Regions from separate parts of the Halomonas sp. DP8Y7-1 genome, predicted to be linked through region 2. Evidence: predicted binding sites of a transcription regulator. Region 2 holds the regulator's gene; each other region holds the start of a gene.
What was found. Region 2 encodes sigma-54, which starts transcription at its own class of promoters, with help from an activator protein. Its sites were predicted from a motif close to TGGCACNNNNNTTGCTNT; they were not measured.

Region 1: a site for sigma-54 is predicted at 2,861-2,878, ahead of KUV41_RS11085 (urease accessory protein UreD). Genes of this name have one in related genera too.
Region 3: a site for sigma-54 is predicted at 3,160-3,177, ahead of KUV41_RS02565 (sugar phosphorylase). Genes of this name have one in related genera too.

The regions. Positions count from the first base shown of each region.
Region 1 covers NZ_JAHVIN010000007.1:73,736-84,367, forward strand. The annotation lists gene KUV41_RS11075 (efflux RND transporter periplasmic adaptor subunit) at 1-1,148, opposite strand, end outside; gene KUV41_RS11080 (TolC family protein) at 1,145-2,506, opposite strand; gene KUV41_RS11085 (urease accessory protein UreD) at 2,943-3,878, shown strand; gene ureA (urease subunit gamma) at 3,936-4,238, shown strand; gene KUV41_RS11095 (urease subunit beta) at 4,329-4,667, shown strand; gene ureC (urease subunit alpha) at 4,664-6,367, shown strand; gene KUV41_RS11105 (urease accessory protein UreE) at 6,493-7,155, shown strand; gene KUV41_RS11110 (urease accessory UreF family protein) at 7,164-7,859, shown strand; gene ureG (urease accessory protein UreG) at 7,987-8,637, shown strand; gene KUV41_RS11120 (HupE/UreJ family protein) at 8,700-9,311, shown strand; gene KUV41_RS11125 (phospholipase D-like domain-containing protein) at 9,439-10,632, shown strand, end outside.
Region 2 covers NZ_JAHVIN010000012.1:114,273-124,904, reverse strand. The annotation lists gene KUV41_RS14860 (ABC transporter ATP-binding protein) at 1-742, opposite strand, end outside; gene KUV41_RS14855 (calcium/sodium antiporter) at 990-1,931, shown strand; gene KUV41_RS14850 (KpsF/GutQ family sugar-phosphate isomerase) at 1,965-2,972, shown strand; gene KUV41_RS14845 (KdsC family phosphatase) at 3,057-3,623, shown strand; gene lptC (LPS export ABC transporter periplasmic protein LptC) at 3,620-4,195, shown strand; gene lptA (lipopolysaccharide transport periplasmic protein LptA) at 4,240-4,770, shown strand; gene lptB (LPS export ABC transporter ATP-binding protein) at 4,770-5,495, shown strand; gene KUV41_RS14825 (RNA polymerase factor sigma-54) at 5,688-7,100, shown strand; gene hpf (ribosome hibernation-promoting factor, HPF/YfiA family) at 7,281-7,589, shown strand; gene ptsN (PTS IIA-like nitrogen regulatory protein PtsN) at 7,596-8,078, shown strand; gene rapZ (RNase adapter RapZ) at 8,325-9,206, shown strand; gene KUV41_RS14805 (HPr family phosphocarrier protein) at 9,209-9,478, shown strand; gene KUV41_RS14800 (hypothetical protein) at 9,542-10,066, shown strand; gene bioA (adenosylmethionine--8-amino-7-oxononanoate transaminase) at 10,162-10,632, shown strand, end outside.
Region 3 covers NZ_JAHVIN010000003.1:162,134-172,765, forward strand. The annotation lists gene ribBA (bifunctional 3,4-dihydroxy-2-butanone-4-phosphate synthase/GTP cyclohydrolase II) at 30-1,175, opposite strand; gene ribD (bifunctional diaminohydroxyphosphoribosylaminopyrimidine deaminase/5-amino-6-(5-phosphoribosylamino)uracil reductase RibD) at 1,406-2,578, opposite strand; gene nrdR (transcriptional regulator NrdR) at 2,575-3,060, opposite strand; gene KUV41_RS02565 (sugar phosphorylase) at 3,254-5,044, shown strand; gene dsbG (thiol:disulfide interchange protein DsbG) at 5,241-6,146, shown strand; gene KUV41_RS02575 (glycosyl transferase) at 6,227-7,447, opposite strand; gene KUV41_RS02580 (HAD-IIB family hydrolase) at 7,444-8,385, opposite strand; gene glyA (serine hydroxymethyltransferase) at 8,688-9,953, opposite strand; gene KUV41_RS02590 (hypothetical protein) at 10,196-10,632, opposite strand, start outside.

The DNA of each region.
Region 1 (10,632 bases), on a different contig from region 2:
GTCGGCTGATCAGCGATCGCCTCGGGCGGTCTTACGTATATCGTGGCACCGTCGCTGAAGACGGCCTCGGTCGAGACGCTGGCCAGAGCGTCATCGTCGGTGACGTACCAGAGCTGTCCGGACTGGCCGAGGGCGGTGGCGGGGAGATGCCACAACCCATCGAGCGTACGTCCGCTGAGGCTCGCCTCGAGGAAAGTGCCGGGCAGCAGGGCGGGGGTCTGGTCGAACGGGGCCTGAACCGCGATCACCAGAGAGCGCTGGCGGCTGGTGGCGTCCAGGTGGTGATGCGCCCGGATGACCTGGCCGGTCCATTGCTCTCCGCTCTCGATATCGGTCAGCGTGACGGGCCAGTCACCCGCGGCAAGCGTGGCCGAGTCCGGTAGTTGCGCCCATTCCGCGGCGGACAGACTCACGGTGATCTCGATGCGGTCGGTGCTGACCAGGGTGGCGATCTCGGTGCCAGACTGCACGAAACTGCCCGGGGCGATGTGGCGATCGGTGATCAGGGCATCGAAGGGGGCGGTGATGCGGGTCTGGTCGAGGTCCTGGCGAGCGGCGGCCAGCGACGCCTTGGCCTCATCGACCGCCGCCTGCGCGGCGGCGAGCTGGGGGGCGCGAAGTACCAGCGGCGAGTCAGGCTCGCCCGTGAGCCCCGACGAGCGCCACTCGATTCTGGACTGTTCTCCCTGGCGTTGTTCCTCCAGCAGGCTCACCTCGGCAGTGGCCAGCGTCGATTGGGCGACGGCCAGGGCCTCCTGGTAACCACTGTCCTCCAGGGTGGCCAGCAATTCGCCTTTTCCGATACGAAGACCTCCCTCGAAGTTGTCGGCAATGCCGTCGACGCGCCCGGACACCTCGGCGCTCAGAGTCAGCTCGAAATGCGCACTGGCTTCTCCGTAGGCGTTGATGTGGGCAGCGTGGGCCGCGGTCTCTGCAGTGACCACCGTCACCTCGGTGCGCTGGGGGGCCTGCTGGTGGTCTTGCTGACCTGCCTGCACCTGGCCTGAATCGACTTCCGGCTGGCCACCAGGCCTGGGTGGCGAGTGCTGGCCTCGTGCCTGACCTGGCGTGACGACATGAACCACCACCGCCGCCAGTACCGCGAGGGCCAGACTCAGGGGCAGCGCTTTTCTCCAGCGACGTGTCATGGGTTTACTCCCAGTCCGAGTGCCAGGCCTAGATCGATACGATTGGCCAGGCGCTGATAGTTGAGGTCATCGAGTTGCGCCTCGAGGTCGTAGGTCTGCTGTTGCACCGAGAGCAGGTCGAGGATGTCGACCAGCCCCGAGCGGTAGCTCGACTGGTACTGGGCCAGGGTAGATTGCTGGCGATCCAGGGCATTGGCGATGTGCTGCTGTTGCAGGGCGAGCGAGCGCTCGAGCCCGAGGGCATCTTCCACCTCGCCAACCGCCTCGAGCAGGGTCTCGCGGTACGCCTGGTAGGCCTGCGCGGTCTCCAGTTCGGCTTCGTCGGCGGCTGCGCGAAGCTCGCCTCCCTGGAACAGCGGAGCCGTCAGTTGACCCAGCAGCGACCACACCGGATCGGTCAGCAGCGCCTGGGATGGCGAGTTGGCCACGTCCTCGATGGCGGCCTGCAGGCTGATGCTTGGCAGCAGGTCCTTGTAGGCGGCGTGGGTGCGATAGTCGGCCGCCTGAACGGCGTGGTAGGCCGCGATCAGGTCAGGTCGGCGACGCAGCGACTGACTTGGCAGCTCTGCCAGCGGTGTCAGTACCGCGGGATAGTCGTCGGCCACCGCCTCGCCGCTATCGGGAATCTCGCCCAGCAGGGTCTGCAGTGCACGCTGCTGCTGCGCCAGGCTCTCTTGATACTCCACCAGGCTGGCACGGGCACTGGCCGTGGAGCTTCGCGCGCTGTCCAGGTCCTCGAGGTTGCCGAGCCCGCTGCGATAGCGCTCAAGGATCAGGGACTCGTTGCTTTCAAGGGTGGACAGGCGCTGCTGCTGGATGGTGATGGCATGACGCTGCGCGATCAGCGCAAGCCAGCTGGTCATCACGTCGGCCGCCAAGGTGTCCCGGGCGGCCTGATACAGGGCCGCCTGTTGTGCGACGTCCTGATCGGCGGCGGCGGTGCGATCGGCAATCTTCTGCCACAGATCGGCTTCCCAACTGACCGTGACTGAGCCGCTGTAGGTGCTGGCACTGTCTTCGCTGTCACTGGCGCTGAAGCCGGCTTCGACCTCGGGCAGGCGGTCAGCACCGGTCTGGCGCAGCTGTGTCTGGCGGATACGCAGCGTCAACAGGGTCTGTTGCAGGCCGGGGTTGGCCTGCAGCGCCCTTTCAACGAGCTGATCGAGCGCATCGGACGCGATTAGGTCGTTGAGTGAGCCGACGTCGCTACCGCCGACAGCTGCCGACCAGTCCGGCACCTGGGCGATCAAGGCGTCGGTCCTGTCATGGTAGGAGGTTGGCTCGTCGATCATGGAGCAGCCAGCCAGCGTCAACAGCAGGACGCCCGCCAGCAAGGCAGGGAAAGGGGCCCGAACCATGATAATGGATCTCCTGGGTTCTCGAAGGCGCGCAGCATAGCCAAGCGGGGGGTTAAGGCAGGGTTAACGGCAATAGCAAGCGGCGTGACAGGAAGGCGATCGAAGGACGGTGGAGGGAAGGTAGAAGAAGGGCGGCAGGAAGAGCGGGTGAGGTCTCAGGCAGACAAGTGACCACGCTGCACAGTCCTGGCGACGAGGTCCACAGCAATAGCGACATGCGCACCAAAATGATGCCGGATGCGCTTAGCGGTGCACCGAGTTGGTGCCTTAGATAGCTAGGGGGGCTTCGTGGCGCACTTTCGGTGCACTATATATCGTTGATAATAAAGTAAAAAACAGGATTTAAAGGTGAGGTGGTACGACCATTGCACCGTCATCGGGCAGTATTGTGTGGCGTGGCCAGAGGCGTCACCACGAACCATCGTCCGGGAGAGCCATGAGCGCGCAGACAATACAGGATGTGACCGATCGGCACGGCCATCGCTTTGACGCGGGACGGCGCTGGGAGGCGAGGCTGTCACTGGGCTTTCGCCATGATGGTGCAGCGACTCGATTGCACCGAGTGGACCACCGTGGCCCCTTGAGGGTGCAGCGGCCCTTTTACCCCGAAGGACGCGACGGCACCTGCCACGTCTACCTGTTGCATCCACCGGGCGGGCTGGTCAGCGGTGATGCGCTGGACATTCAAGCACGGGTGGCAAGGGGTGCCAGCGCACTACTCACGACCCCTGCCGCTAACAAGCTGTATCGGGCGGACAGCAACGAGGTGAGCTGGTCCCAGCGCACCCGGCTGGTGGTCGAGCCCGGCGCCAGCCTCGAGTGGTTGCCTCAGGAAACCATTGCCTTCGATGGCTCTCGTGGGCGCCAATCTACCGAGATCGAGTTGCACGGGGACGCGCGCTGCCTGGGTTGGGAGGTGCTCGCCCTGGGCCGGCCTGCCAGTGACCTGCCGTTTGCCAGCGGCTACCTGGAACAGAGCTTCAGGTTAGCCCGAGATGGCCAGCCGCTGTGGATCGAGCGTCAGCCGCTTGATCCGCTTCACCGCCGCTTCAGCGGCGCCTGGGGCCAGCGTGGCTGCAGCGTTCAGGCCACCCTTTGGGCCGTAGGCTTGGACGATGGCGCGGCCGCGGTGGAGATGCTGCGCGAACAGCTGGCGGGCCGACAGGGACGCACCGACGATGTCGTCGATCTGTCTTCACCCTCGATGATGCAACAGCCATGGGCGGTCACTCTGCGTGATGGCGTATTGCTGCTGCGCTATCTCGGGCACTCGCGGCATGAAGCTTGGACGCTGTGTGAGGCTGCCTGGAAACTGCTAAGACCGATGTTGCTGGAGCGCACGGCCTGTCCGCCGCGCATCTGGTTCACCTGACTCCACGCCGACCGTCGTCTAGCGAGCGTCGTGTCGTCTGACCTTGAGGAAGTAACGATGGAGCTGACACCGAGAGACAAGGACAAGCTGCTGCTGTTTACCGCGGGGTTAGTAGCAGAACGGCGAAGGGCCAAGGGCCTGAAGCTCAACTATCCCGAGGCGGTCGCGTTGATCAGCTGCGAGATCATGGAGGGGGCCCGTGAGGGTCGCAGCGTCGCCGAGATGATGAGCTACGGCAAACAGATCCTGGGCCGTGACGATGTCATGGAGGGCGTTGCCGACATGGTCGACGAAGTTCAGGTCGAAGCCACCTTTCCTGACGGCACGAAGCTGGTGACCGTCCATCATCCGATTACCTGAACGGATGCCTGCTCAGTGTCGTCTGCCGCAGCGGCTTGCAGCAGCGACATGGGAGTAGACCGTTGCCAACGGACCATCAGAGGGCGAGGCATGATACCCGGAGAATACCAACTCAAGGACGGCGAGATCGCACTGTGTGAAGGGCGCGAGCGGGTGACCATCGAGGTGGCCAACCGTGGCGACCGGCCGATCCAGGTCGGCTCGCACTACCATTTCGCCGAGACCAATCCCGCGCTCTTGTTTGACCGCGTCAAGGCGCGTGGCTTCAGGCTGGATGTTGCTGCCGGCAGCGCCGTGCGTTTCGAGCCGGGCCAGACCCGTGAGGTCACCCTGGTCAGCTTTGCTGGCACTCGTCACATCTATGGCTTTCGTGGCGAGGTCATGGGGCCTTTGGGTACTGCATCGGATGTTCAGGGAGACCCGTCATGAAGATCAGTCGTCAAGCCTACGCCGACATCTACGGGCCCACCGTGGGCGACCGGGTGCGCCTGGGGGATACCGAGCTGTGGATCGAGGTCGAGCAGGATGCGACCCACTACGGTGATGAGGTCAAGTTCGGCGGTGGCAAGGTGATCCGTGATGGCATGGGGCAAAGCCAGCGTGTCGATGACGCGGTGATGGATACGGTGATCACCAACGCGCTGATTCTCGACTGGTGGGGCATCGTCAAGGCCGACGTCGGGCTGCAGGCGGGCAGAATCGCTGCCATCGGCAAGGCCGGTAATCCGGATACCCAACCGGATGTCACCATCGTCATCGGGCCGGGGACAGAGGTCATCGCAGGGGAAGGCAAGATCCTTACGGCGGGTGCCATCGATGCCCACGTGCATTTCATTTGTCCTCAATTGGTGGATGAGGCCCTGGCCAGCGGCATCACCACCATGCTGGGAGGCGGCACCGGGCCTGCAACCGGCTCCAATGCCACCACCTGCACGCCTGGCGCCTGGCACATTCATCACATGCTCAAGGCCTGCGACAGCCTGCCGATGAACATCGGCCTACTGGGCAAGGGCAACGCCAGCCTGCCCGAGGCGCTTGAAGCCCAGATCGAGGCAGGCGCCATGGGGCTCAAGCTGCACGAAGACTGGGGGACCACGCCTGCGTCCATCGACACCTGTCTAAGCGTTGCCGAGCGCTATGACGTGCAGATCGCGATCCACACCGACACCCTCAACGAGTCGGGGTTTGTCGAGGATACGCTGGCCGCCTTCAAGGAACGGGGCATCCACACCTATCACACCGAGGGAGCGGGTGGCGGGCACGCGCCGGATATCATCACCGCCTGCTCGAAAGAGTACGTGCTGCCATCCTCGACCAATCCCACCAGGCCCTACACGGTGAATACCGTCGATGAGCACCTGGACATGTTGATGGTGTGCCACCATCTGGACCCGAATATTCCCGAAGACGTGGCCTTTGCTGATTCGCGTATTCGTCGGGAGACCATCGCCGCCGAAGACATCCTGCAGGACATGGGGGTGATCTCGATGATCGCCTCTGACTCACAGGCCATGGGGCGTGTAGGCGAGGTGGTATGCCGTACCTGGCAGACGGCCCACAAGATGAAGGTCCAGCGCGGGTTGCTGCCCGAGGATGAGGCGTGCGGTGCAGACAATCTTCGCGCTCGGCGCTACATCGCCAAATACACCATCAATCCGGCAATCACCCATGGTATGGCCGAAGAAATCGGGTCGGTCGAGGTGGGCAAGCTGGCGGATCTGGTGCTCTGGGATCCGGCGTTCTTCGGGGTCAAGCCTGCTCTGGTTCTCAAGGGCGGAATGATCGCCATGGCGCCCATGGGGGACCCCAACGCTTCGATTCCGACGCCACAGCCGGTGCACTATCGGCCGATGTTCGGTGCGCTGGGGCAAGCGGCTGCGGCGACGCGAGTGAGCTTTGTGTCCCAGGCAGCGCTGGACTCAGGACTCAAGGAGTCACTGGGTTTGGCCAGCCGGCTGGTGGCATGTCGCAACGTGCGCGGCATCCGCAAGCGCGACATGAAACTGAATGATCGCTGCCCCGACCTCAAGGTTGACGCCCAGACCTATGAGGTGACCTGTGATGGCGAGCTTTTGACCTGCGAGCCGCTGGACGTACTGCCCCTTGCACAGCGCTACCACCTGTTCTAGGGCGTGTCTGAAAAGTGGCTGCGCTCGTCGACTTTTCGCACAAACCCTAGGGCTGCCTATGGGGTGAGGTGGTGGAAATAGGGAGAACCGCAAGTCGCGGCCGCACTACATTTTAGGAGATATCGATGAGCACGTTGCTGTCATTGACACAGCGTCTTGGCCCGCTGGCGGAGGACCAAGCCGAAGACACGCTGACCCTGGCCTATGACGATCGTATCAAGGGACGCCTGAGGGTCACCTTGGATAGCGGGCGCGGAGCTGGGCTGTTCCTGGAGCGCGGACCGGTGCTGCGCCATGGTGACGGACTGGCCAGCGACGATGGCGTGTGCGTGAGGGTAGTGGCGGCCCCAGAACCGGTAGTGAGTGCCTGGATTCTGCCTGGACCGCAGTCGGACCTGGCCCTGGCGCGACTGTGCTATCACCTGGGAAACCGGCATGTGACGCTGGGCATCGGGTGCGGCGTTTTCCAGGGGCAGGAGTGCCGCTACGTGCGGATTGCCCCCGATCATGTGCTGGAAGAACTCGCCGAGCGGCTGGGCGCCATCCTCGAGCGACACCAGGCGCCCTTCGATCCGGAGCCGGGCGCCTACACCATGGGCGGACATTCCCATGGGCACTCGCACGGGCACTCGCACGGGCACTCGCACGGGCACTCGCACGGGCACTCGCACGGGCACTCGCACGGGCACTCGCACCAGCATTCGCACGGGCACTCGCACGATCACTCCCATGCGAACTCGCAGGCGCCTTCCGGCCAGTCTCAGGACCCGTCCAGGGAGCCGGTCTGATGTCCGCAATGGCGACGGCTTCCTCACCGGACCTTGCGCTAGGCGACTTGGCGCTGCTGGGCCTGTTGCAGCTCGTCAGCCCAGCCTTGCCGATTGGGGCCTTCGCCTGGTCCCAGGGGCTGGAAAGCGCGTTTGAGCTGGGTTGGGTCACCGACGAGTCCAGCCTGGGTGACTGGTTGGAGGGGGTGCTGGAGGATGGCCTGGCGATGTGTGAACTGCCGGTTCTGATGCGCCAGATGACGGCCTGGCAGGCAGGCGATGCGTCCCTCGTTGCAGAGTGGGACCGCTGGCTCGCCGCAGTCCGCGAGACCCGTGAGCTGTTGGAGGAAGATCGCCAGCTGGGGGCTTCCTTGACACGCCTGATGGGCAATCTTGGCCTGCTGCCCGAGACAGCGTTGCCTGCTGCGCCAGGCTATGTGACCGCCTTTGCGGCGCTGTCGGTGCAGCGCCAGGTGCTGCCGCACAGCGCCATGCTGGGGTTTGCCTGGGCCTGGCTTGAGAACCAGCTGGCAGCGGCCTGCAAGGCACTGCCCCTGGGGCATACCGCGGCACAGCGAATAGTAGAACGGCTGCGTCCAGCTCTGGTCCACGCGGTGGAGCGCGCCGAGGCGCTGCGAGATGACGAGCTCGGTCCGGCATTGCCTGGCGTCGCGCTTGCCAGCAGCCTGCACGAGACCCAGTACTCGCGCCTGTTTCGCAGCTAAGCAAGCCCTTGCCCAGCGCTATGGCTTGACGACATGAAAGACAAGGTATCGACGTCATGACCGAACGTCGCCCTTACCATCATCCTGGCCCCGAGCGTGGGCCAGACACGACCGCCAGGAGAAGGCCATGATCAGCACTACGACTCCCTCCCAATGTCTACGCGTCGGTGTCGGCGGTCCAGTGGGGTCCGGCAAGACCGCATTGCTCAGGCAGCTCTGCCGAGCGCTACGAGATCATTACGATATCGCCGTGGTGACCAATGATATCTACACCAAGGAAGATGCGGACTTCCTGACCCGTAATGAGGCGCTGTCGCCCGATCGCATTCTCGGGGTCGAGACCGGTGGCTGTCCGCATACCGCGATACGTGAGGATGCCTCCATGAATCTGGCGGCCATCGATGATCTCCATCAGCGTCATCCGGGGCTCGAGCTGGTACTGGTGGAGTCCGGAGGCGATAACCTGTCGGCGACCTTCAGCCCGGAGCTGTCTGACCTCACGCTGTACGTCATCGATGTGTCGGCGGGGGACAAGATTCCGCGCAAGGGTGGTCCCGGGATTACCAAGTCCGATCTCTTGATCATCAACAAGATCGACATCGCTGAGCAGGTGCATGCTTCTCTGGACGTTATGGAGCGTGATTCTCGCAAGATGCGAGGAGATCGACCATTTGTCTTTGCCAACCTGTACGACGGGGTCGGTCTAGAGACCATTATCAGTTTTATACTCGAGCGGGGCATGCTGCCCGATCGTCGTACCGAGGCGGTCCAAGCCTGAGCGTTCCGCAAGGGAATAAGGCCGCGCCTGGCGTGGCGTCTTTTGTCTGCAAGGAGTTTGTCATGACACAGCGCATCACTGCGTCTCATGTTGTTCCGGCGGTGGCCGCCCTGGGTTTGAGTCTGGCCGCGCCGGTGGTGTTTGCACATCCCGGTCATGGGGTAGAGCACGGTGGTCTTGCCAGCGGTTTGATGCATCCCTGGCTTGGGCTTGACCATTTGCTGGCCATGGCAGCCATCGGCCTGTGGAGTCTTGGGCAGGGCGCCAGCATGCGTCGACTGACGCCGCTGCTGGCGCTGGTGGGTATGCTGGTGGGTGCTGGTATCGCCCTGGCGGGCTGGGTCTCTCCGTCGCTGCTTCCGGGCGTCGAGAGCGGCATCGCCATGTCGGTGCTGGTGGCCGGTGTGATGACAGCGGCGCTGCTGCGCTTACCGACAGCGTTAGGCGGCGTGCTGGTGGTGGCGGTGATGGCGCTGCACGGCATCGCCCACGGCGCCGAGATGCCGGCCGCCGCGTCTGTGGTGGGCTATGTCATCGGGTTCTCGATCTCGACGTTGGCGATTACCTTGCTGGCACGCTCGCTGGGTGGCTGGCTGGCCGCGCGCGAACAGCGCCTGCTGCGCGCGCTGGGTGCCGTCATTGCCCTGTGCGGTGGGATCCTGGCCATGAGTTGAGGCCGCCGCGGGGTACGCCCGCTGGTGTGACTCAGGGACCGCGCCCGGCTTCGTGCCGGGCGCTTCCGTTGTCGGCCGGGGTTTTACGCTATCATCGGCGCCACTCGACCAACGAAAAGGAAGCGCCATGGGATGGCTGGGTAAAGCACTGAAAGGAAGCCTGCTGGTGGTGTTGCTGGCGTGGCCAGGCATGGCCATCTGGCAAAGCGTCAAGCCACTGCCCAGCGACGTGGGCAAGGCGTGGCCGATGCGCTCGGTCGAGCGGGTGTCGTTGCTTGCCGATCGCACCTGGTACGACCGGCGGGGACAGCAGCAGCTGGATCAGCAGATCTTCGACGAGGCGGTGTCGATGATCGGCGAGGCCCGCCGCCTGATCGTGATGGACATGTTCCTGTTCAATCGCCTGGAGGGCCAGGCGGGGGCGAGAAGCGCCCGTTTCAGGCCTATCGCCGAACGTCTGACGGACGCGTTGATAGCGGCACGACAGCGTGATCCCGCGCCGCGTATCGTGGTGATCACCGATCCTCTCAATACCCTCTACGGGGGGCAGCAGGTGGCGCTCTACCAGCGCCTGGAAGACGCCGGGATAGAGCTGGTCATGACTCGGCTCGATAGACTGCGCGCCTCCAACCCGCTGTGGTCCGGACTCTGGCATCTCGGCCTGCATCGTCTCGGCAACGATAGTGAAGGAGGCTGGTTGCCCAATGCGTTTGGCGGCGAGCCGGTGACGCTACGAAGCTATCTGGCGCTGCTCAACTTCCGTGCCAATCATCGCAAGACACTGACGGTCGATACGCCCCAAGGCTGGTCGACGCTGATTTCCACGGCAAATCCCCATGACGCCAGTAGCCTGCATTCCAATGTAGCGCTACGTATCGATGGTGCATTGGCCGGGGATGTGATCGCCTCGGAGGCTGAGGTGGCGTCATGGTCCGGCGTTGAGGTGGCCTTGCCCGATAGTCGAGAGACAGGACCAGGCAACGCTGACCGTCGCCAGTCGTCAGGCGCCGAGGCAAGACTGCTGACAGAGGCAGCCATCCGTGACGCCGTGCTGGCGCGTATCGAAGAGGCTTCCCCAGGCGACAGGCTCGATCTTGCCGCCTTCTACCTGGCCCACCGCGAGGTGATCGCGGGACTGAAACGCGCCGCGTCACGCGGCGCCACGGTGAGGGTGCTGCTGGACCCCAACCGCGAGGCATTCGGTTTCAGCAAGGGTGGGTTGCCCAACCAGCCCGTTGCCGAGGAACTGCTGGCCTCGGGGGTTCAGGTGCGTTGGTGTCTGACGTCGGGAGAACAATGTCACAGCAAGGTCGTGCTGCTA
Region 2 (10,632 bases):
CATCCGGCTCGCCATGCACAAACTGGCTGACGCGGGGGTCCTGCTCGACGTCCAGAGAAGCGGGCGTACCGTGGGCCATGACTCTTCCGTCCGCTACCACATAGACATAATCGGCAATGGACAAGGTCTCCTTGATATCATGGGAGACCACCACCGAGGTCAAGCCCAGCGCCTGGTTGAGACGACGAATAAGCTGAACCAGCACACCCATCGAGATCGGATCCTGACCGACGAATGGCTCGTCATACAGAATCAGCTCGGGGTCGAGGGCCACCGCACGCGCCAGCGCCACTCGCCGCGTCATCCCGCCAGACAGCTCCGAAGGCATCAGATCGCGAGCACCACGCAGCCCGACCGCTTCGAGCTTCATCAGCACCACATCGCGCACCATGCTCTCCGGAAGATCCGTATGCACGCGCAGGGGAAACGCCACGTTCTCGAACACGCTAAGGTCGGAGAACAGCGCACCGCTCTGGAACAGCATGCCCATGCGTCGCCGCATCTGGAACAGATCCTTGCGCGATAGTCGGTGCACATCGTGCCCGTCGATCAGCACCCTGCCGGCGCTCGGCGCCAGCTGCCCGCCGATCAACTTCAGCAGAGTGGTCTTGCCGGTACCACTGGGGCCCATGATGGCCGTGATCTTGCCGCGGGGAATGGAGAGATCCACGCCACGAAAGATATCTCTATCGCCGCGCGTGAAATGCAGGTTCTCCACCTCCACCAAGGAGGAAGCCGTCATCGCAGTCCCCAAACAATGATGGTCGCCATGAAACAAACGCCGCTGCCTCGCTCGCTGCAAAACGCAGACGGGCTACGCCACGACCATGGAACCAGGAAGCATGATAGAGCGCGTTGCCATGCGCTCGGTTTTCGAACATCGTATCTTAACTGAAACATGCCACGCCAGTGCAGCGGCTGCGCGCTTGCGCGCAGGATGTTGGCAGGGTTCAATGGGCGCCCTCGATATTCATCATCAGGTTGTCCGCATGTTGTTACCGCTCGTCGCTGTCGCTCTTGGTCTTGTTGGCCTGCTATGGAGCGCCGATCGCTTCGTTGGCGCGGCCGCTGCAACCGCGTATCGCGCCGGCATGAGCATCATGCTGGTCGGCATGACCATCGTTTCCATCGGCACCTCCGCCCCGGAGATCGTCGTGTCGGTGATGGCATCCCTGGATGGCACGCCTGACCTTGCTACCGGCAATGCGCTGGGCTCCAACATCGCCAACATCGCGCTGGTACTGGGCGTGACCGCCCTGGTCGTACCGATTCCGGTGCGTTTCAGCATCGTTCGTCGCGAACTGCCACTACTGCTGGGCGCGACCGGACTGGCCGGCTATGCCCTGGCCGATGGCCAGCTGAACAGCGTCGACGCGGCCCTGCTGCTGGCCCTGCTGGTGTTCAGCATCTGGTGGCTGTTTCGCGCAGACGAAGGGCAGCAGGAGGTCGCCGGCGAGATCCCCGGCATGGCGCTGGGCAAGGCCCTTGTCTGGCTGGTCGTGACCCTTGCGGTGATGATCGCCAGCTCCCGCGGGCTGGTCTGGGGCGCAACCGAGCTGGCACGCTCCTTCGGGGTGAGCGAGCTGGTCATTGGCCTGACCGTCGTCGCTATCGGCACCAGCCTGCCCGAGCTTGCCGCCTGTGTTGCCAGCGCCCTGAAGCGTCACCACGATCTCGCCATCGGCAATGTCATCGGCTCCAACCTGTTCAACATGCTGGCCGTGCTGCCCGTACCTGGCTTGCTGGCACCGGGGGCCACCGACCCTGACGCCGCGGGGCGCGACTTCCCGGTCATGCTCGGCCTGACGCTGGCGCTGGCGGCCATCCTGCTGTGGCAGCGCCGCGGGCGCGTCGGACGCATCGTCGGCGCGCTGCTGGCAGCCAGCTACGCCTTCTATCTGTTCTGGCTGGGTACCTCCCTGACAGCCTGACCCTTGTGACAACGGTGGTAAACGGCAACAATCATGGCCATGACCAAATTTCCCGACGGGGCGTCGCCCTCGACACCCATCAATGTTCGCGCTATCGCCCGACGCACGCTGGAACTGGAGCGCGACGCGGTCGATGCGTTGATTCAGCGCCTCGATGAGGCCTTTGAGCGCGCCTGCACGCTGATCCTGGCCTGCCAAGGACGGGTGGTGGTGACAGGCATGGGCAAATCCGGCCACATCGGCGGCAAGATTGCCGCCACTCTGGCCAGCACCGGCACCCCGGCGTTCTTTGTTCATCCCGGTGAAGCCAGCCATGGCGACCTTGGCATGATCACCCCAGGTGACGTGGTCCTGGCGCTGTCCAATTCCGGCGAGACTGCCGAAGTTACCGCCTTGCTGCCTCTATTGAAGCGTATGGGCATTCCGCTGATCAGCATGACCGGCAGGCCCGGGTCGACCCTGGCGCGCCACGCCGAGGCCCATCTGGATGCCGGCGTCGAACGCGAGGCCTGCCCGCTCGACCTCGCCCCCACATCCTCTACCACGGCAGCGCTTGCCCTGGGTGACGCCCTGGCCGTCGCTCTGCTTGAATCCCGCGGCTTTACCGCGGAAGACTTCGCGCTGTCCCACCCCGGCGGCAGCCTGGGCAAACGCCTGCTGCTGACGGTGGCAGACCTGATGCATACCGGCGACAGACTTCCCGTCGTGGCGACTGGCTCACCGCTCAGAGATGCTCTGCTCGAGATCACCCGCCAGGGCCTCGGTTTCACCTGCGTAGTGGCCGATGACGGTACCCTGGCGGGCGTCTATACCGATGGCGACCTGCGCCGAACCCTTGACCGCCACCAGGATTTCAGCACCCTGAGCGTGGACGATGTCATGACCAGTCCCGGACGGCGCATCCGTCCCGACACCCTGGCGGCGGAAGCCGTCAAGCTGATGGAAGACAGTCGCATCACCGCTCTGGCGGTGGTGGATGACCAGCAGCGCCCGGTTGGCGCGCTACACATGCATGACCTGCTGGCAGCAGGTGTCATTTGACGCCTGGCCTGACGGCACTCCGGGCGCTACAGCCGGGCAGCTGCCGTCACACCTTCTGCCCACTCAACATCAAGGATCGCCATGATGGCCCACGACCCACTTGCCTCACTCTCCCCTGACCTGGTGCAACGACTTGGCCGCGTGAAGCTGCTGGCGCTGGATGTGGACGGCGTGCTGACCGATGGGCAGCTTATCTTTCATGCCGACGGTACGGAACTGAAGGCCTTCAACACCCTCGATGGCCACGGTATCAAACTGGCCAGGCGCGCGGGAATCGACGTCGCTCTGATCACCGGGCGTAGCTCACCCATGGTCTCCCAGCGCGCCAAGGCGCTGGGCATCCAGCACGTCCAGCAAGGTGTCGAACGCAAGCTGCCGGCGCTGGAATCGCTGTGCGCCGAGCTGTCGCTGTCACTGGAAGAGGTGGCCTATTGCGGAGACGACCTGCCCGACCTGCCGTGCATTGACCGCTGTGGCGTGGGCATCAGCGTGCCAGGCGCCCCGTTCTACATTCGCGAACGCGCCCGCTGGGTCACCGAGCGCGGCGGCGGTCATGGCGCAGTGCGCGACATCACGGATACCTTGCTGGCTGCCCAGGGCCGCCTCGACGGCGTGGTGGACAGCTATCTGAAGGACGGACCCCTGATATGACATGGCGCTCACTGCGGCCCGGCTTCCGTTTCTGGCTGGTCATCCTGCTGCTGGTGCTGGGCGGCGGACTGGCCCTGCTCGACCCGCGGGACGGCACTGTGCCCGACCTGATCACCGACGATCAGGCCGGCGAGCCGGACTACTACCTGATCGATGCCACCCTGACGCGCTTCGACACCCAGGGTGCGCCCCATCAACGCATTACGACCCCGCGTCTGGTGCACACCCCGCTGGATGACATCACCCGCGTCGACCAACCTGACATGGAGCTTGTCGATGACAGTGGCCGCCTGTGGATCGCCACTGCCACCGACGGCGAACTTGGCCCGGACGGCAACCCTCTGACACTGACCGGAGATGCCCACCTCGAGGCCCCTGCCGAGCGCTGGCAGCTGGATACCGAGGTGTTGGTCTATGACAGCGATTCAGGCCACGCCTGGAGTGAGACGCCTGCGGTATTGCGCCAGCCCCCCCAGGAGATGCGAGGCGAGCGCTTCGATGCCTGGATCCATGACAATACCGCCCGTCTGACCGACAATGTCACCGGCTATCATCCGCCAGAGCCTCAATAAGCCAGAGCCGCTCTCAGCCCGAGCCCTAACAAGGAGTCACTTCCATGATGCGTCCCCGTCCCGCGCTACTGCTCGCCCTGGCCCTGGGCCTGACGAGCGTCGCCACCAGCACCGTCACTCTGGCGCTGGAAAGCGACCGCAGCGCCCCCATTCAGGTAGAGGCCGACCAGCTGGACCTGGATGACCGCGCAGGCACAGCGGTGTATACCGGCGATGTGCGTATTCAGCAGGGCAGCATGCTGCTGACCGGTGAGCGTGTGGAAATTCAGCGCAACGACCAGGGTCAGCTATCCCGCGCCACGGCGACTGGCTCCCGTGCCTATCTGGAGCAGCAGCCTTCGCCGGAAGAGCCGGTGGTCAAGGGCTGGGGCAAGAAGGTGGTCTACCATGTTGCCGAGCGCCGCATGGAACTCATCGACCAGGCGGAATTGCACAAGGCCAATGACACCTTCGACGGCGCCTACCTGGAGTACTTTCTCGATCGCCGCGTCGTCCAGGCTCGCTCCAGCGCACAGGGTGTCGACGGCCAGCAGCGCATTCGCATGACCCTCGAGCCGGAAAGCCAAGGAAACTGATGAAGACTCTCCACGCTCGCCATCTGGCCAAGAGCTACAAAAAGCGCCGCGTCGTCCAGGACATCAGCCTGTCCATCGAACAGGGCAGCATCGTGGGCCTGTTGGGCCCCAACGGCGCCGGCAAGACCACCTCCTTCTACATGATCGTCGGACTGGTCAGGGCGGATGCTGGCACCATCAGCATCGACGATGACGACCTGAGCCGCGCGGCCATGCACCAACGGGCACTGGCGGGTATTGGCTACCTGCCCCAGGAAGCCTCCATCTTCCGCAAGCTGTCCGTAGCCGACAACATCATGGCGATCCTCGAGACCCGCAAGGACCTCGACCGCGACGGTCGCCAGGCGCGCCTTGAGCAACTGCTCGAAGACTTCCATGTCAGCCACATTCGTGACAACCCGGGCATGAGCCTGTCCGGCGGGGAAAGACGCCGGGTCGAGATCGCCCGAGCCCTGGCCACAGAACCCGCCTTCATTCTGCTCGACGAACCCTTTGCCGGGGTGGATCCGATCTCCGTCGGCGAGATCAAGTCAATCATTCGCCAGCTCAAGGCTCGTGACATCGGCGTCTTGATCACCGATCACAACGTGCGCGAGACGCTGGACATCTGTGACCGCGCCTACATTGTCGGCGACGGCCAGATCATCGCCGAAGGCAGTGCCGAGTCGATCCTTGCCAACCAGCGCGTCAAGGAAGTCTATCTCGGCGAAAACTTTCGCCTTTGACCACCATGGGCGCTGCCGGGCCGCTATGTTGGCAGGGTCTTCATGGCGCCCGCTCGACCTTGCACTGACGCGCATGCGGAGCACAGCAAGCCCTGCGCGCCATCCCCTGCCCACAAGTTGGCAAGAAGCTTGCATGGTACCTGACCCGCCGTTAGGGTAAGGCTTTTCAGCTCCACGAACGGAAGTCACATCATGGCCCTCAAGGCGTCACTGCAGCTGAAGATCGGCACCCAGCTGACCATGACCCCTCAGCTGCAACAGGCTATTGGCCTGCTCCAGCTTTCCACGCTGGACCTGCGCCAGGAAGTCCAGCAGGCGCTCGAGGCCAACCCGATGCTCGAGCTGGAGGATGAATTTGGCGAGCTGCAGGTCAAGGACAGCAAGGACGATGACTGGGCCGACGAGATCCCCTCCGAGCTAACGGTCGACAGCGACTGGTCCGATACCTATCAAGACCTTGGCACCGCCCCGGCCGGCAGCGCCGAGGCGCCCGACTTCGAGCGCCAGGCCAGCGGGCAATCCCTGCATGGCCACCTTAGCTGGCAGCTGGCCCTGCTGGACCTCAATGATAATGACAGGCGCATCGCAGAGTGCCTGATTGACGCGGTCAACGGCGATGGCTACCTGGTGGGACACCTTGACGATATCGCCCAGGGCCTGGCCGATGACGACGCTGCTGCCCCGCCCCTGCAGGACGTGGCGTCGGTACTGGCCAGGCTGCAGCAATTCGAACCTACCGGTGTATTTGCCCGAGATTTGCGCGAATGCCTGCAGCTGCAACTGGACAGCCTGCCCCGTGACACCCCCCTTCTGCCCCAGGCGGGAAGACTGGTACGCCAGTTTCTCGAGGCGCTGGCCAGCGGTGATCGTCGTCTGCTGAAGCGCCGCCTGAGCCTGACCGAAGAGCAGCTGGACGATGTCATCGAACTGATCCGTGGCCTCGACCCTAGGCCTGGCAGCCAGTACGGCGACAGCGACAACGACTATGTCATTCCCGATCTGGTGGTCCGCCACACCGAAGAAGGCTGGCGCGTCGAGCTGAACCCTGAGGCGATGCCACGCCTGCGCATTCAACCCGACTATGCGGCCTTGATCCGACGGGCCGACAAGAGCCAGGACAACCAGTTTCTGAAGGACCATCTGCAGGAGGCGCGCTGGCTGATCAAGAGCCTGGCAAGCCGCAACGACACCCTGTTGAGGGTCGGACGCGAAATCATGGAGCGGCAGCTCGATTTCCTCGAGCAGGGTGAAGCCGCCATGAAACCACTGGTGTTGGCAGACATTGCGGCCAAGGTCGAGATGCACGAATCGACCATCTCACGGGTGACGACCCAGAAATTCGTGCATACGCCACGGGGAGTGTTCGAGCTCAAGTATTTCTTTTCCAGCCAGGTGGGCCAGGATGGGGATGCCCATTCCAGCACTGCCATACGCGCCATGATCAAGTCGCTGATCCAGCAGGAGCCGCCTCGCAAACCGCTGTCTGACAGCAAATTGGTGGAGCTGCTCGCCGAAGACGGTGTCAACGTCGCCCGACGCACCGTCGCCAAGTATCGAGAAGCGATGAATATTCCCTCTTCAAGCGAGCGCAAGCGCCTGCGCTGAGCCCGGTCAGATGGCTCGAGACAGGCAGCGAGCAGAGCGCGTAGCGCAGTTACATGAAAAGCGCAAGCGCTTGAAATATCGCACGACATCTGCGTCTTAATGCGTAGAAGCAGGGGGGTTTGCAGGATCGGAAAAAGGGTTACAATCGAGCTACCACCCGCAAGAGCAAGGAGCCTTGTCATGCAAGTCAACATTACCGGCCACCACGTCGAATTGACCGATCCCCTGCGTGACTACGTACAAGAGAAGCTCGCCCGTGTGGAGCGCCACTACGACAACATCACCAATGTGCAGGTCACCCTCTCGGTGGAGAAGGAGCGCCAACAGGCTGCCTGTACGCTTCACGCTGCCGGTGCAGACCTGCATGCAGAAGCCCAGGACGGCGACATGTACGCCGCCATCGACGCCCTTGCCGACAAGCTGGACCGCCAGCTCGTCAAGCACAAGGAAAAATCCCAAGCCCGCGCCCAAGGCGCCGGAATTCGCTGACCTCTCATGACATTGGATGCCATTCTCCCCCCCGAGCGCACGCTATTTGACGTCCCGGGGGGCAGCAAGAAGAGGGTGCTGGAATTTTTCAGCACCTTCATTGCGCAGAACACACCAAGCCTGGATAGCCAGGAAGTCTTCAGTCGCCTGATCGGCCGCGAACGTCTGGGTAGCACCGGCATCGGCAATGGCGTGGCCATTCCGCATGCTCGCAACCCTCACTGCAAGGCCCCTATCTCTGGCTTTCTCAAGCTGGCAGAGCCGATTGATTTCGACGCCATCGACGGCGAACCGGTGGACCTGGTCTTTGTCTTGCTGGTGCCTGAGGAAGCGGATGATGCTCACCTTGCCCTGCTGGGACAGGTGGCCGGGGTCATGAATGACGCCGATACCCGACATCGTCTGCGCCACGCGACGTCCCAGCGCGAGCTGCACGAGCGCTTGCAGGAAGCGATTCGCCAGCAAGCCCCCGGCGACGCCACGACCTGACGGCACACGCCGAAAGCGCCTTGATCCTATGTCTTGATGGCGCACGCCTTGCCTGGCGCCTTGACGAATGGCGCCTCGCTAACAGGGGCCTCGCTGATGGGGAACTCGCTAATTAACCTCTAGCTGATTGCCATTTAGCTGATTACCATCTAGCTAGATAGCACGCTCTGATCGAGCGTGATCTGGCCGTCACCGCGCGGTTGACACCAACTGCCCTCTTATCGCCCCCTGCCAAGGAGACAGGACATGCAGCTCGTGATCATCAGTGGTCGCTCTGGCTCGGGAAAGTCCGTGGCGCTTCAGGCTCTCGAAGACCTGGGCTTCTATGCCATCGACAACTTGCCAGCGACGCTGCTGGGGTCACTGGTCGAAGAGCTGGAGAATGGACATTCACAGCGCATTGCCGTCAGTGTCGATGCACGCAATCTGCCCGAGGCGCTGGAGCGTTTTCCCGCGCAGCTGACGGCGCTGAAGCAAGGTCCCATCGACTGTCAGGTCGTCTACCTCACCAGCGACGCGCGGATTCTGCTGGAACGCTACTCCCATACTCGACGCCGTCACCCGCTGACCCGCAATACCGACATGACCCTGGCCGAGGCCATCGAGTCCGAGCAGAAGGCGTTGTCTGGCATTCGCGACCTGGCAGATCTGATCATCGACAGCTCCCGCCTGTCCGTACATGAGCTGCGTTCACGCATCGCCGAGCAGGTGGCCGATCATCGCAGCGGCCAGCTGAGCCTGACCATCGAGTCCTTTGGCTTCAAGCGTGGCGTGCCCCCCGACGCCGATATCGTGTTCGATGCACGCTGCCTGCCTAACCCCTACTGGGAGCCATCGCTGCGGGATGCCAACGGCTGCGATCAAAGCGTGATCGCCTTCCTTGAGCACTATCAAGACGTCGCCGACATGAAGCGCGACATCCTGACCTGGGTGCGCAACTGGCTGCCACGCTATCAGGCCAGCCAGCGCAGTTATCTGACGGTGGCCGTGGGCTGCACCGGGGGTCAGCATCGCTCGGTCTACCTGGCCGAGAGCATCGCCGCGGCGCTGGTCGACGACCACCCGAGAATACGCCTGCGCCACCGCGAGCTTGGCCAACAACGTCGTCTGGACAGCGGGGCACAATGAGCGTGGCCAGACGCGAGCTGACCCTTACCAATCGCCGCGGGCTGCACGCTCGGGCGGCCACTCGCCTGGTCACCTGCTGTCAGGCGTTCGACGCCTCCGTGACCGTGCACCACGGTCAGCGCTGTGGGGATGCCGCCAACATCATGTCCCTGCTGATGCTGGCGGCCCCCTGCGGCACCGTGCTGACCCTGGAAGCAGAAGGTCCCGACGCCGATGCGGTGCTCGACGCCCTTGAGGCCTTGTTCGTCGCACGCTTCGACGAAGACGCTTGAGGCCCTCGGCCACTGCGCTGACCCTGCCCTACCCTTCGATTTCGCCTCGCTTCAAAGGACATCATGCAGCTTATCCAGACTGGCAAGTACACCGAGGTCCACTACGACCCGGACCAGGATGCCTTTATCAAGACCTTCACACCCAAGGCGAGCGATCGCTGGCGCTACCGCCTGGGCATTCGCCGCTACCCGGGACACAACTTTCGCTACGTAGCCCGTCGCCTGGAGCGCCTGGGAATCGACACGCCCACCATTCTTGACGCTCAGCGCTACCGTCTGGTCACCGCCAACGTCCATGGTGTGGCGCTGAAACAGCTGGTACTCGATGATCCCGCCTTGCAGGAGCGCTACCTGGACATCCTGGAAGCGCTGTATCGTGACCGCATTCACTGTCGAGGCCTGCATACCGACAACTTCCTGGTGGTCGACGGTACGATCATCGCCATCGATCTGGATGCCTACAAGGCCCCGCGCGTCTTCACCTATCCACGCCGGGAGTTCATCGACTGCCTCAGCCGGTCCCTCAAGAACGAGGAGTCCTTTCTGTTCGAGCGTTTCCTCAAGCGCGTCGACGCCCAGCATCCCTGAATAGCCTGACGGAGCCTACCCGGCTGGTGGGAGCCGCGGGAGCAATGGTAAACTCGCCGAAATATTTTTGGTTTACTAAACCCTCAGGAGCCGAGATGCCCTCTCCCGTCTGGCACCCCTACGCCCACCTCAAGACACAAGCCGCCGCACCCAGGGTGGTCGGCGGGCGCGGCACCCGCTTCACCCTGGACACCGGCGAATCTCTGCTCGACGCGACCTGCTCATGGTGGTGCATGATTCATGGCTACGGTCATCCGCGCCTGGTCGACGCCATCAAGCAACAGGCCGACACACTGTGCCATGTCATGCTGGGCGGGCTGACCCACGATCCCGCCGATCAGCTGGCGCGGGAGCTGGTGCGACTCACACCCGACGGACTCGAGCACGTGTTCTTCTCCGATAGCGGTTCCGTCGGCATGGAAGTCGCCATGAAGATGGCCGTCCAGTACCACCATCTGCGTGGCCATACGGGCAAGCGCCGGATGCTGTCATTGATGAAGGCTTACCACGGTGACACCGCCGGCTGCATGGCAGTGTGCGACCCGGAGGAAGGCATGCACTCGCTG
Region 3 (10,632 bases), on a different contig from region 2:
TGATGCCTTGGGGCATCGCCTGGGAATCATCATGCGTCTAGATCAGTGGGCGACACGATGTCCACCACTTCCAGGTCAAAGCCTGACAGCGCCGAAAACTTCCAGGGGGAGCTAAGCAGGCGCATCTTGCCTACTCCAAGCTCGCGCAGGACCTGGGAGCCGGTGCCGATGGTCAGGTAGTTGCCCGACCCGTCCGACTCACTGCCGCGGGCAGTGCGGCGGCGCTCGAGAAAGACCTGTAGCAGGTCGTTGAGGTCCTGGCGGGAGCGCATGTCATCGAGTAGCACAAACACGCCGTGCTCGGCTCGCGCCACCTCTTCCAGCGCCTGATGCGCACGCCAGGATGCTTCTTCACCCTTGACCAGGCACATCAGGTCACGCATCTCGTTGGCCAGATGGACGCGCACCGTGGTTACGCCATCCGGTGTCGGGTGTCCCTTGACCAGCGCCAGATGGTGCACCTTGTGGATACGGTCGGCAAAGACGTGGGCCGTCAGCTCGCCAAAGGCAGTGCTGACCGGCAACCGCTCTACCTCTTCCACCGTCTGCTCGTTATGGATGCGGTAGTGGATCAGGTCGGCGATGGTGCCCATCTTGATGCCATGGGTCTCGGCGAAGCGCTCGAGCTCCGGCCGGCGGGCCATGGTGCCATCTTCGTTCATGATTTCACAGATCACACCGCTGGGGTCACACCCGGCAAGCGCCGCCAGATCACAGGCCGCCTCGGTGTGGCCGGCACGCCGCAGCACCCCACCCGGCTCCGCCATCAGCGGAAAGATGTGGCCCGGCTGAACGATGTCCTCGGGGCGCGCATTGCGAGCGCTGGCCGCCTGCACGGTGCGTGCGCGATCCGCTGCAGAGATGCCGGTGCTGACGCCCTCGGCGGCCTCGATGGACAGGGTGAACTTGGTGCCGTAACCAGAACCGTTATCCTGCACCATCAGCGGAAGCTTGAGCTGCTCGCAACGCTCGCGGGTCATCGGCATGCAAATCAGGCCGCGGGCGTGAACCGCCATGAAATTGATATGGCTGGCCTCTACCTTCTCGGCCGCCATGATGATGTCACCTTCGTTTTCCCGGTCCTCATCATCCATCAAGATGACCATGCGGCCTTGACGGATATCCTCGACGAGTTCGGCAATAGGGGCCAGGCCCCCGCTGGAAGACTGCGACATGTGTGCTCCCTGGATCTGAAGTGGCCACACGGCGACGGCGGCCAGAAACGGCCGTCAGGGTACCGTGGGACGCGCCTGGGCGCCAGTGGCGGCGAATGAGAGGGTATGCGGATAACCACGTATCCACGCGGGCACCTGCACCCGCCCCGTATCGGGGCGCTAGAATAATCAGGGCACTAGGTCATCAGGGCTCTAGGTTATCAGGGCTCTGTCATTTTCAGGGCGTTAGCTCAGCGCCCTGTGCAGGCAGGCAGCGCGGGGCGAGCCAAAATTCGCCAGTCCTGGCCCAAGGCGCGAATATCGATGATCTCGAGCGGTCGCTGATGAGCCATCTGGTCAATCCCGCTCAATGACATCAGTCCACGGGCCTCGGGTCCAAGCAGCGTCGGCGCCATGTAGAGGCGCAGCTCATCCACCAGACAGGCATCCATCATGGCACCGGCAAGGGTCGCACCGGTTTCGACCAGCAGCTCGTTGCATCCTTCTTCACGCCCCAGCCAGTCGAGCAGCGTCGGCAGATCTACGCGACCGTCCTCGCCGGCCGGCATTTCCAGTACTCGGGCCCCGCTGCGCTCCAGCGCTTCCCGGCGAGGAGACTCGACGCCTTCGACGCAGACCACCAGGGTCTGACCGGGCTCGCTCAGACAGGCAGCCGCCAACGGCATGCGCAGACGCGAATCGACCACCACGCGCAGCGGCTGGCGACGGGCAATGGTGTCAGCCTGATCGAGCCCCAGTTGCTCGGCTCGCACCGTCAGTCGCGAGTTATCGAAGATGATGGAGTCGACGCCAGTCAGAATCGCGCAGCTCTGGGCGCGCAGGCGCTGCACATCGCGGCGTGCCGCAGGGCCGGTGATCCACTGGGACTCGCCGGAGGCCATGGCGGTACGCCCATCGAGGCTCATGGCCAGCTTCAGGCGCACCCGCGGGCGCCCCTTGGTCATGCGCGATACGAAGCCCGCATTCAAGGTCAGCGCATCGTCCTCAAGACAACCGACCAGCACCTCGATACCTGCCTCACGCAGCCTCTGGATGCCACGCCCTGCGACCTGAGGGTTGGGGTCCTGCATGGCCACCACGACCCGGGCGACGCCCGCCTGGATCAAGGCATCGCAGCAGGGGCCGGTGCGACCATGATGAGAGCATGGCTCCAGCGTCACATAGGCGGTTGCACCACGGGAGCGCTCACCGGCGCCGTTCAGCGCATGGATTTCCGCATGGGGCTCACCGGCACGCTCATGAAAGCCCTCGGCCAGCCACTCGCCGTCCTTGACCAGCACGCAACCGACACGCGGATTCGGCATGCTGGTGTAGCGGCCATGCTCAGCCAGGCGAAGCGCTCTCGCCATCCAGTGGGCATCATGGCCAGGGGCTGACGCCGGAGGTGCATCGTCGCGGCTCATGACGGCTCCTCATTGTCGGGGGTGAAGTTCGGCTCCTGAGCCAACCGGTCAATCTCGGCACGAAACTCGTCGATGTCCTGAAATCTGCGGTACACCGAGGCGAAGCGAATGTAAGCCACCTGGTCCAGGCGCTTGAGCGCGTTCATCACTTCCTCACCCACGACCCGCGCCTGGACCTCACGCTCCCCTCGGGCCCTCAGGTTCTGGCGTATGCGCTCCACCGCCGCTTCGATGGATTCCGCACTGACCGGGCGTTTTTCCAGAGCCCTCAGCATGCCCGCTCGCAGCTTGCTCTCGTCAAACACCTCACGGGAGCCATCGGCCTTGACGATCCGCGGCATCACCAGTTCGGCGGTCTCATAGGTAGTGAAGCGCTCCCCGCATCCCGCGCACTGCCGACGTCGACGCACCTGGTCGCCTTCGGCAACCAGCCGGGAATCGGTCACACGAGTCTCTTGAGCGCCACAGAAAGGGCAATGCATAGCGGGCAGTCCGGCAGGAGAAAATGTCGCCATAGTGTAACGGTTGCGGCCTTTTTCGCCCAGCGCAACCGTCCGCCAAGCCCTTTGCGCGATGCCAGTTGGCACGCCCTGTGCTTGATGTTGTGCATTATCCTGCCAATAAGACGTCGGGCACAGGCGCAACCTCCCGCCTCGCCCGCCCAAGGAGGACGCCATGGCCCCACCACTCACAGCGATGGACGCAGACCGCTTCCAGCAGCATGCCAAAGCCTTGCTGACACCTCTTTATGGAGAACGTAGCGAGGAAGTGCTGCGCCGCCTGCTGCGCCTGATCGAAGCGCAGGGCGCCCGTCTTTCGCACCGTCATGGTGCAAGAACCGAACTGTGGAGTGAAAAGGATCAATGGCTGATTCTGTACGGTGATTCGCTGATCGATGAGCACGAATCTCGCTCGGACAGCGGTCAGGAGACGTCGCCCAAACCTCCCCTGGCCGTGCTCGATGACTTTCTTCACAGCCGACTGGCTGGCGTGTTCAGCGGGGTGCACGTGCTGCCCTTCTTTCCCTGGAGCAGCGACGATGGCTTCTCGGTCATTCACTACCGCGAGGTCGACCCGGCCCTGGGCGAGTGGCGAGACATCAGGCGGCTGGCCAGCCGCCACGACCTGATGGTGGATCTGGTCTTGAATCATGTCTCAAGGGAGTCGCTGTGGTTTGCCGACTACCTGGGCGGCAACCTGCCCGGTCGTGACTACTTCATCGAGATGGACCCGGAAACGGATCTCAGCGACGTCGTCCGGCCACGCAGTTCTCCACTGTTGGTGCCGGTCAGTACCCGTCGGGGGGTACGCCATCTGTGGGCCACCTTCTCGGAGGACCAGATCGACCTGAACTTTGCCAACCCCGACGTGCTGATCGAATTCATCGGCATACTGCTGTTCTATCTTCAGCAGGGCGCGCGGATCGTGCGCCTGGACGCCGTCGCCTTCCTGTGGAAACGGCCCGGCACCCGTTGCATTCACCTTCCCGAAACCCACGCTGTGGTGCGTCTGCTTCGCGCCATCGTCGATCATGTGGCTCCCGGCACCTTGATCATCACCGAGACCAACGTGCCTCACGCCGAGAACATCAGCTACTTTGGCCTGGAGCGTGAGCACACACCACCGGATGAAGCCCATCTGGTCTATCAGTTCCCGCTGCCCCCACTGCTGCTGCATACCCTGACCAGCGGTGAGGCCGGCACCATCGCCCGCTGGCTGAACACGCTGCCCGAGCTTCCAGAGGGCTGCAGCTATCTCAACTTCACGGCCAGCCACGACGGCATCGGGGTACGACCGCTGGAAGGCTGGCTCGAGCAACACGAAATCGATGCTCTGGTTGGCTTGATGCAGCGCTTCGGCGGCTTTGTCAGCATGCGCCGCCAGAGCGACGGCAGTGACAGTCCCTACGAACTGAACATCACCTGGTTCGATGCCATGAGCGGCACCCGCCGAGGCCCCGACCCCTGGCAGGTCGAGCGCTTCTTGTTGAGTCAGCACCTGATGCTGGTCCTGAAGGGCATACCCGGGGTCTACATTCACTGTCTGACGGCTACCCAGAATGACCATGATGGCGTCGAGCGCAGCGGGCGCCTGCGCTCCATCAACCGTAAACGCTGGCAGCGCCAGGAACTGGGGATGCTGCTAGACAGCCGGCACACGCCGACCCGTGAGGTATTCGTCGCCCTCACGCGTCGCCTTGAACTGCGTCGTCGAGAGCCTTGCTTCCACCCCGACGCCGCTCAGACGGTGGTGCCAACCGCGCCACAATTGCTGGCCATTCAGCGTGGGCCGATTGCCAGCGGCCGTCGCCTGCTGGCGATCCATAATGTTACCGACCGCCCGCAACCTCTGGTCATGGCGGAACTCGAACGTCCTGGCTGGGAGGACCTGCTGGAGGGCGGCGAATGGCGCCATTGCGATACCCTGGCGCCCTATCGCTCACTATGGCTGGTGCGTCATGATTGAGCGTTCAGGAAACACTGCATCACTGCCTGCACCAACGATTCGCTGCGTTGCGCGCCCCTCGAACGCCTCACCTGTAGCGCAAAGGCTCCGGCGTCTGCGCTGCAGGCGCCTGGCGCTGCTCGGCTGATGACTGCAGCGTTTCCTTTATCTGTAACCCCACCAACCGGGCCGGCCACCGAACTGACCTCTCATCCTGTTGTCCCAGCTGTTGTCACAGCACTGGCCGCCCTACCACCGGGATGATCAGGTCACCTCTGCGCGCCCCTCCGACAACGACATGCGAGCCCGAACACCGATGAGTCAGGACACCCCCCGCCGCCCCGATGCCCCATCGCGCCCGCGTTACCCGCGATCCTTCATGACCCTTGCTGCGGTGGCCTTCGGTCTGCTGCCGCTATCCAGCGTCGAAGCCAAGGATTACCCCGCGCCTATCGAGGCCCTCGAGAAAGAAGGCCTGGAAGTGCATGGAGAATTTGATGCCCCTGGAGGCCTGGAGGGCTACGCTGCCAGCCACCGAGGCCAGCCCATGACAATCTTCGTGACTGCCGATGGCGAGCACGCCATTGTCGGCAACCTGATTGACGGTGAGGCCAACAACCTGTCAGAAGAGCCGCTGGAGCGACTGGTGCAAGGACCTCAGGATGAAGCGGTGTGGCAGGACCTGGCTGACAGCGCCTGGATCGCTGATGGCGACCCGGACGCGCCGCGCACGGTGTACGTCTTCACCGATCCCAACTGCCCATACTGCACCCGCCTGTGGCAGATGACCCGCCCCTTCGTGGAGAGCGGAGAGGTCCAGCTACGCCACGTCATGGTGGGCATACTGGATCCAGCGAGCCCACGCCAGGCGGTCACCATGCTGGCCGCGGACGACCCCTCTGCCGCCCTGGCCGCTCACGAAGGGGGTGATCCGATTACGCCGATGCGCCAGCTACCCCGCGACCTGGAACAGCGTCTACAGAGCAATCATGAGCTGTTCCGAGGCTTCGGCATGGTGGCCACCCCAGGCATGGTCTATCGCCATGATGGCAAGGTCGAAATGACTCAGGGACTGCCGGGACAGGCCCTGTTCGAGACCATCATGGGAAGCGCCAGCCCCTGAGGGGCTGGCACCAGAGCGGACCAGCTCTGTCATCACAGGGGCCTTGCCATGGCGAGGCCCCGTGACAGGCACTCTCCCTCCTAGACATCTCCGGCGTTGTCGGCTTCCACCGCCTGATAAAGGCGCTGTGGAAGATCCGGCAGCGCCGCTCTTACCCTGTTCCAACTGGGAATGAAGGGCTTCTCCCGGGGGTTGTCGAGGAAAGCATTTCCCGCCTCGATCAGATTCGCCGCAAACAGCTCTACGGCCTGCTCTTCGGCGTGGCGATCGAGGCTCAGGCCATTCATGGTGGCATCGTGGTCGTAGGACTCGATCAAATCCAGAGCGAGTCGATAGTAGGTCGCCTTCAGCGTGCGAAAACCCTCGGAGGAGAATCCCACCCCCTGCGTTGCCAGCTTGCGATACAGCGCCTTGGCAATATCCAGGCTCATGCGGTTGAGCCCCGCACTGGCATCATCGGCAGAGACCGGCTGATGCTTGTGATCGTAGACATCGGCAATGTCGACCTGACACAGACGGTTGGTCGAATGGTCACGGTGCACCTCGGACAGCACCCCGATCTCCAGTCCCCAGTCGGCGGGTATGCGCAGGTTGTCGAGCACCTCCGTGCGCATGGAAAACTCGCCTGACAGCGGGTAGCGATAGCTATCGAGATAGTCCAGATAAGGCAGCGGCCCGTGCATGATCTTCAGCGCCCGCAGCAGCGGCGTGACCAGTAGCCGGGACACCCGTCCGTTCAGCTTGCCTTCGGCGATGCGCGAGTAGTAGCCCTTGCAGAACGCGTAGTTGAAGCGTGGATGCGCCACGGGGTACATCAGTCTGGCCAGCAGCGAGCGGTCGTAGGTCAGAATATCGCAATCGTGCAGTCCCACCGCTGCTGTGCGCCCCGATGCCTGGACATAGCCCGCACAAAACCAGACGTTGCGCCCCTTGCCCGGCTGCTGTGGGGCAAGCCCCTCGGCAGACAGGTCGGCGTCGAGCTCGCGCAGGCGAGGTCCATCATTCCACAGGATGCGGTGGTGCTGGGGCAGGCGGGAGAAGAATTCCCGAGCACGCAGAAACTGATCGCGGTCGGCACGATCCAGGCCGATGACAATCTCGGACAAGTAGTCTGCACTCGACAAGGTCTCGACGATCGCATCCAGTGCCGGCCCTTCCAGTTCAGAATAGAGCGACGGCAGGATCAGCCCCAGCGGACGCTGTCTGGCGAACTGCTCAAGGTCCGCCTCAAGCTCTTCGGCAGAACGACGCGTCAGGTTGTGAAAATCGGTAATGATGCCGTTCTGATGGAAATCGCTCATGCGTCGTCCTCTTTTCCGCCAAGATGGTGATGCTGATCGTCTGTCTGCGCGCCCTGGTCTCCCCTGGCCGCTGCCTCGAGGGCCTGAGGGTTCGCTCCCCAGCAATGGGCTACCCCTTCGGCCCAGCCCCGTGGCCCCATCGCTTCACTGCGGTAGAGGTTTGGCTGATCCGGCCGGACATCCAGACCATGCTGGCCGCGAATGACCACCGCGGCGTCGGTTGCCTCCAGCATGGCCACGTCATTGGGGCCGTCGCCCAGGGACAGGGTGGTCGGTCGCTTGCCCTTCAACGCTTCGTAGCGCGCACACAGCCAACGCACCGCCTGGCCCTTGTCTGTGTCCCCCAGCACATGCCAGAAGCGTCCGCCACGGGTCATGCGCAGGCCATCGCCTGCCAGACCTTCGCGAAAGCGTTGCAACAGCGCATCGTCGTCCTCCCACAGCAGCGGCTCGCTGCCTTCGCGCAGGCGCGCCAGGCGTGCCTCCTGTTCATCCAGGCCGGTGAACGCCACGACGTCCTCCAGTGCCATTTCACTCATGGTCAGAAAGCGCGCCGACAGACGCTCCCGCCAGATCGCCACGCGCCGACGAATCAGTCCGATATCGACACCCAGGGTGCGAATGACCAGGCCATCGGGGCCCACTGGACCCTCGCGCCTGGCATGGCACCAGCTGTCGGGCAGGGCGATGACCGCTCCGTTCTCAGCAATAAAGGGCTGATCAGCAAGTCCCAGCGCCTGGCGCAAGCCAAGCAGCTCACTGCGCGTCTTGCTGGTCACCGGAATCACCCCGACACCGGCCTTGCGCAGCGTCTCGAGCCACGGCTGGGCAGGCGCCCAGTCGTAGTCATGGTGGTCAAGTAGAGAGCCATCCAGGTCGGTAAACAGAAGGCGGGGTTCAGCGCTGTCGCCCAGGCAGGGCGTGGCAGTGGCGTGCATGGCAGGGCCTTCGCATCAAAAGAGTTCACCTTGACTCATAGCAAGGGGCACGCCACCGCGTTAAGGAAGATAAATAAAACAGTCACATGCAAAAACATGTGCACAACGAAGCATCCACCGAGGTCAGGACAGGTGCACACCCAGGCACCAACATGGTGCAGTAGCCGGCAGGCTTAGCCGGCCCCCAGGATGAGCCTGCCGCCAGCATAAAAATGCCCCCACGAGCAGGACTCATGGGGGCATTCCGTCGTGCAGGCTACGTCATCAGGCTACGGTTCCTGATGGTGCTTACCCTGCCGCTTTCAGGCGTAGACCGGAAGACGAGCGCAGACTGCCTCGACCTTGGCTTTCACGTCCGCTTCAACGGCCTCGCTGGACTCACCGCTGGCCATGACGTCGAGAATGTCGCAGATCCAGCCGGCCAGGTCGCCGCACTCGGCCTCGCCAAAGCCGCGAGTGGTCACCGCCGGGGTGCCGATACGCAGGCCAGAGGTCACGAACGGGCTCTGGGGATCGCCAGGCACGGCGTTCTTGTTGACCGTGATATGAGCGCGGCCCAGAGCGGCATCCGCATCCTTGCCGGTCAAACCTTGCTTGATCAGGGAGAGCAGGAACAGGTGATCTTCGGTGCCACCGGACACCACATCGTAGCCGCGCTCGATAAACACCTTGGCCATCACCTGGGCGTTCTTGACCACCTGCTGCTGGTAGGTCTTGAACTCGGGCGCCATGGCTTCCTTGAAGCAGATCGCCTTGGCCGCGATCACGTGCTCGAGCGGCCCACCCTGTCCACCAGGGAAGACGGCGGACTGCAGCTTCTTCTCGATGTCGGCATCGTTCTCGGCGGACAGGATCAGGCCACCGCGGGGTCCGCGCAGCGTCTTGTGGGTGGTCGTGGTGACCACATGGGCGTGGGGCAGCGGAGTCGGGTAGACACCCGCCGCCACCAGACCCGCCACGTGGGCCATGTCGACCAGCAGGTAGGCGCCCACTTCGTCAGCGATCTTGCGGAACTGAGCCCAGTCGATGATCTGGGAGTAGGCAGAGAAACCTGCAATGATCATCTTCGGCTGGTGCTCGCGGGCCAGACGTGCCACTTCTTCGTAGTCGATACGTCCGGACTCGTCGATGCCGTACTGGACGGCATTGTAATGCTTGCCGGAGAAGTTGGGACGTGCGCCGTGGGTCAGGTGGCCCCCAGCGTCCAGGCTCATGCCGAGGACGGTATCACCCGGCTTGACCAGCGCCTGGAAGACCGCGCCGTTGGCCTGGGAGCCGGAGTGCGGCTGAACGTTGGCGTAGCTGGCACCAAACAGCTCCTTGGCGTAGTCGATGGCCAGCTGCTCGACAATGTCGACGTACTCGCAGCCACCGTAGTAGCGCTTGCCGGGATAGCCTTCCGCGTACTTGTTGGTCAGCTGGCTACCCTGAGCCTCCATCACGCGGGGGCTGGCATAGTTCTCGGAGGCGATCAGTTCGATGTGGGCTTCCTGACGAGCCACTTCCTTTTGCATGGCATCGAACAGGGCATCATCGAAACCGGCAATCTGCATATCACGGCTGAACATCGGCGGCATAACCTCGCGGCAGGGGAAAGACGACAGAGAATCGTATAAATCGGGCCGCCATAATAGCGCAGCCCATGACCGCTTTCACATGAAAGACCGTCATGAGCTGTTCCATGATTTCTCATCTTGGGGTTAGTTTTACTGAACCACGCCTGAACAGGCCGGTTATTTGGACGCCGACGACGTGGCCGCCGTCGGCGCAGCGACTCATCCTTCCCTTGCGATGCGCCGCTTTACCGCGATTACTCCACCGTGACCTGCATCGACAGCGCGTCCGGCAGACCCATCGGGTCTTCCTTGGCCAGTTTCTGAATATGCTGGCTGGGCGGAAGCTCGGTGGTGATCTGCATGCTGCTGGCTTCGCCCGCCATCATCTTGACGATACCGCTGAGCACCGCCCCGATCTGGGGCCCCATCATGATGCCGAAGCCTTCCGCCTGGGTCCGGAACTGCTCAAGCAGCGCGTCCTCCGAGACTCCCTGGGTCGCCGCGATCACCGGGGCAATCCGTCCGAAGACGCCGAGATCGCCGATATCGAGCGACACATCGCCGCCCTGCAGATCCAGCTCGGTCCAGTCGTTCAGGCCCGCGAAATAGGTCGCGGGGTCCTGGCCCTTGGGAAGATTGACGGGCAGGTCGCTATCGAAACCGATACGCAGGGCGTCACGGGCCGTCATGG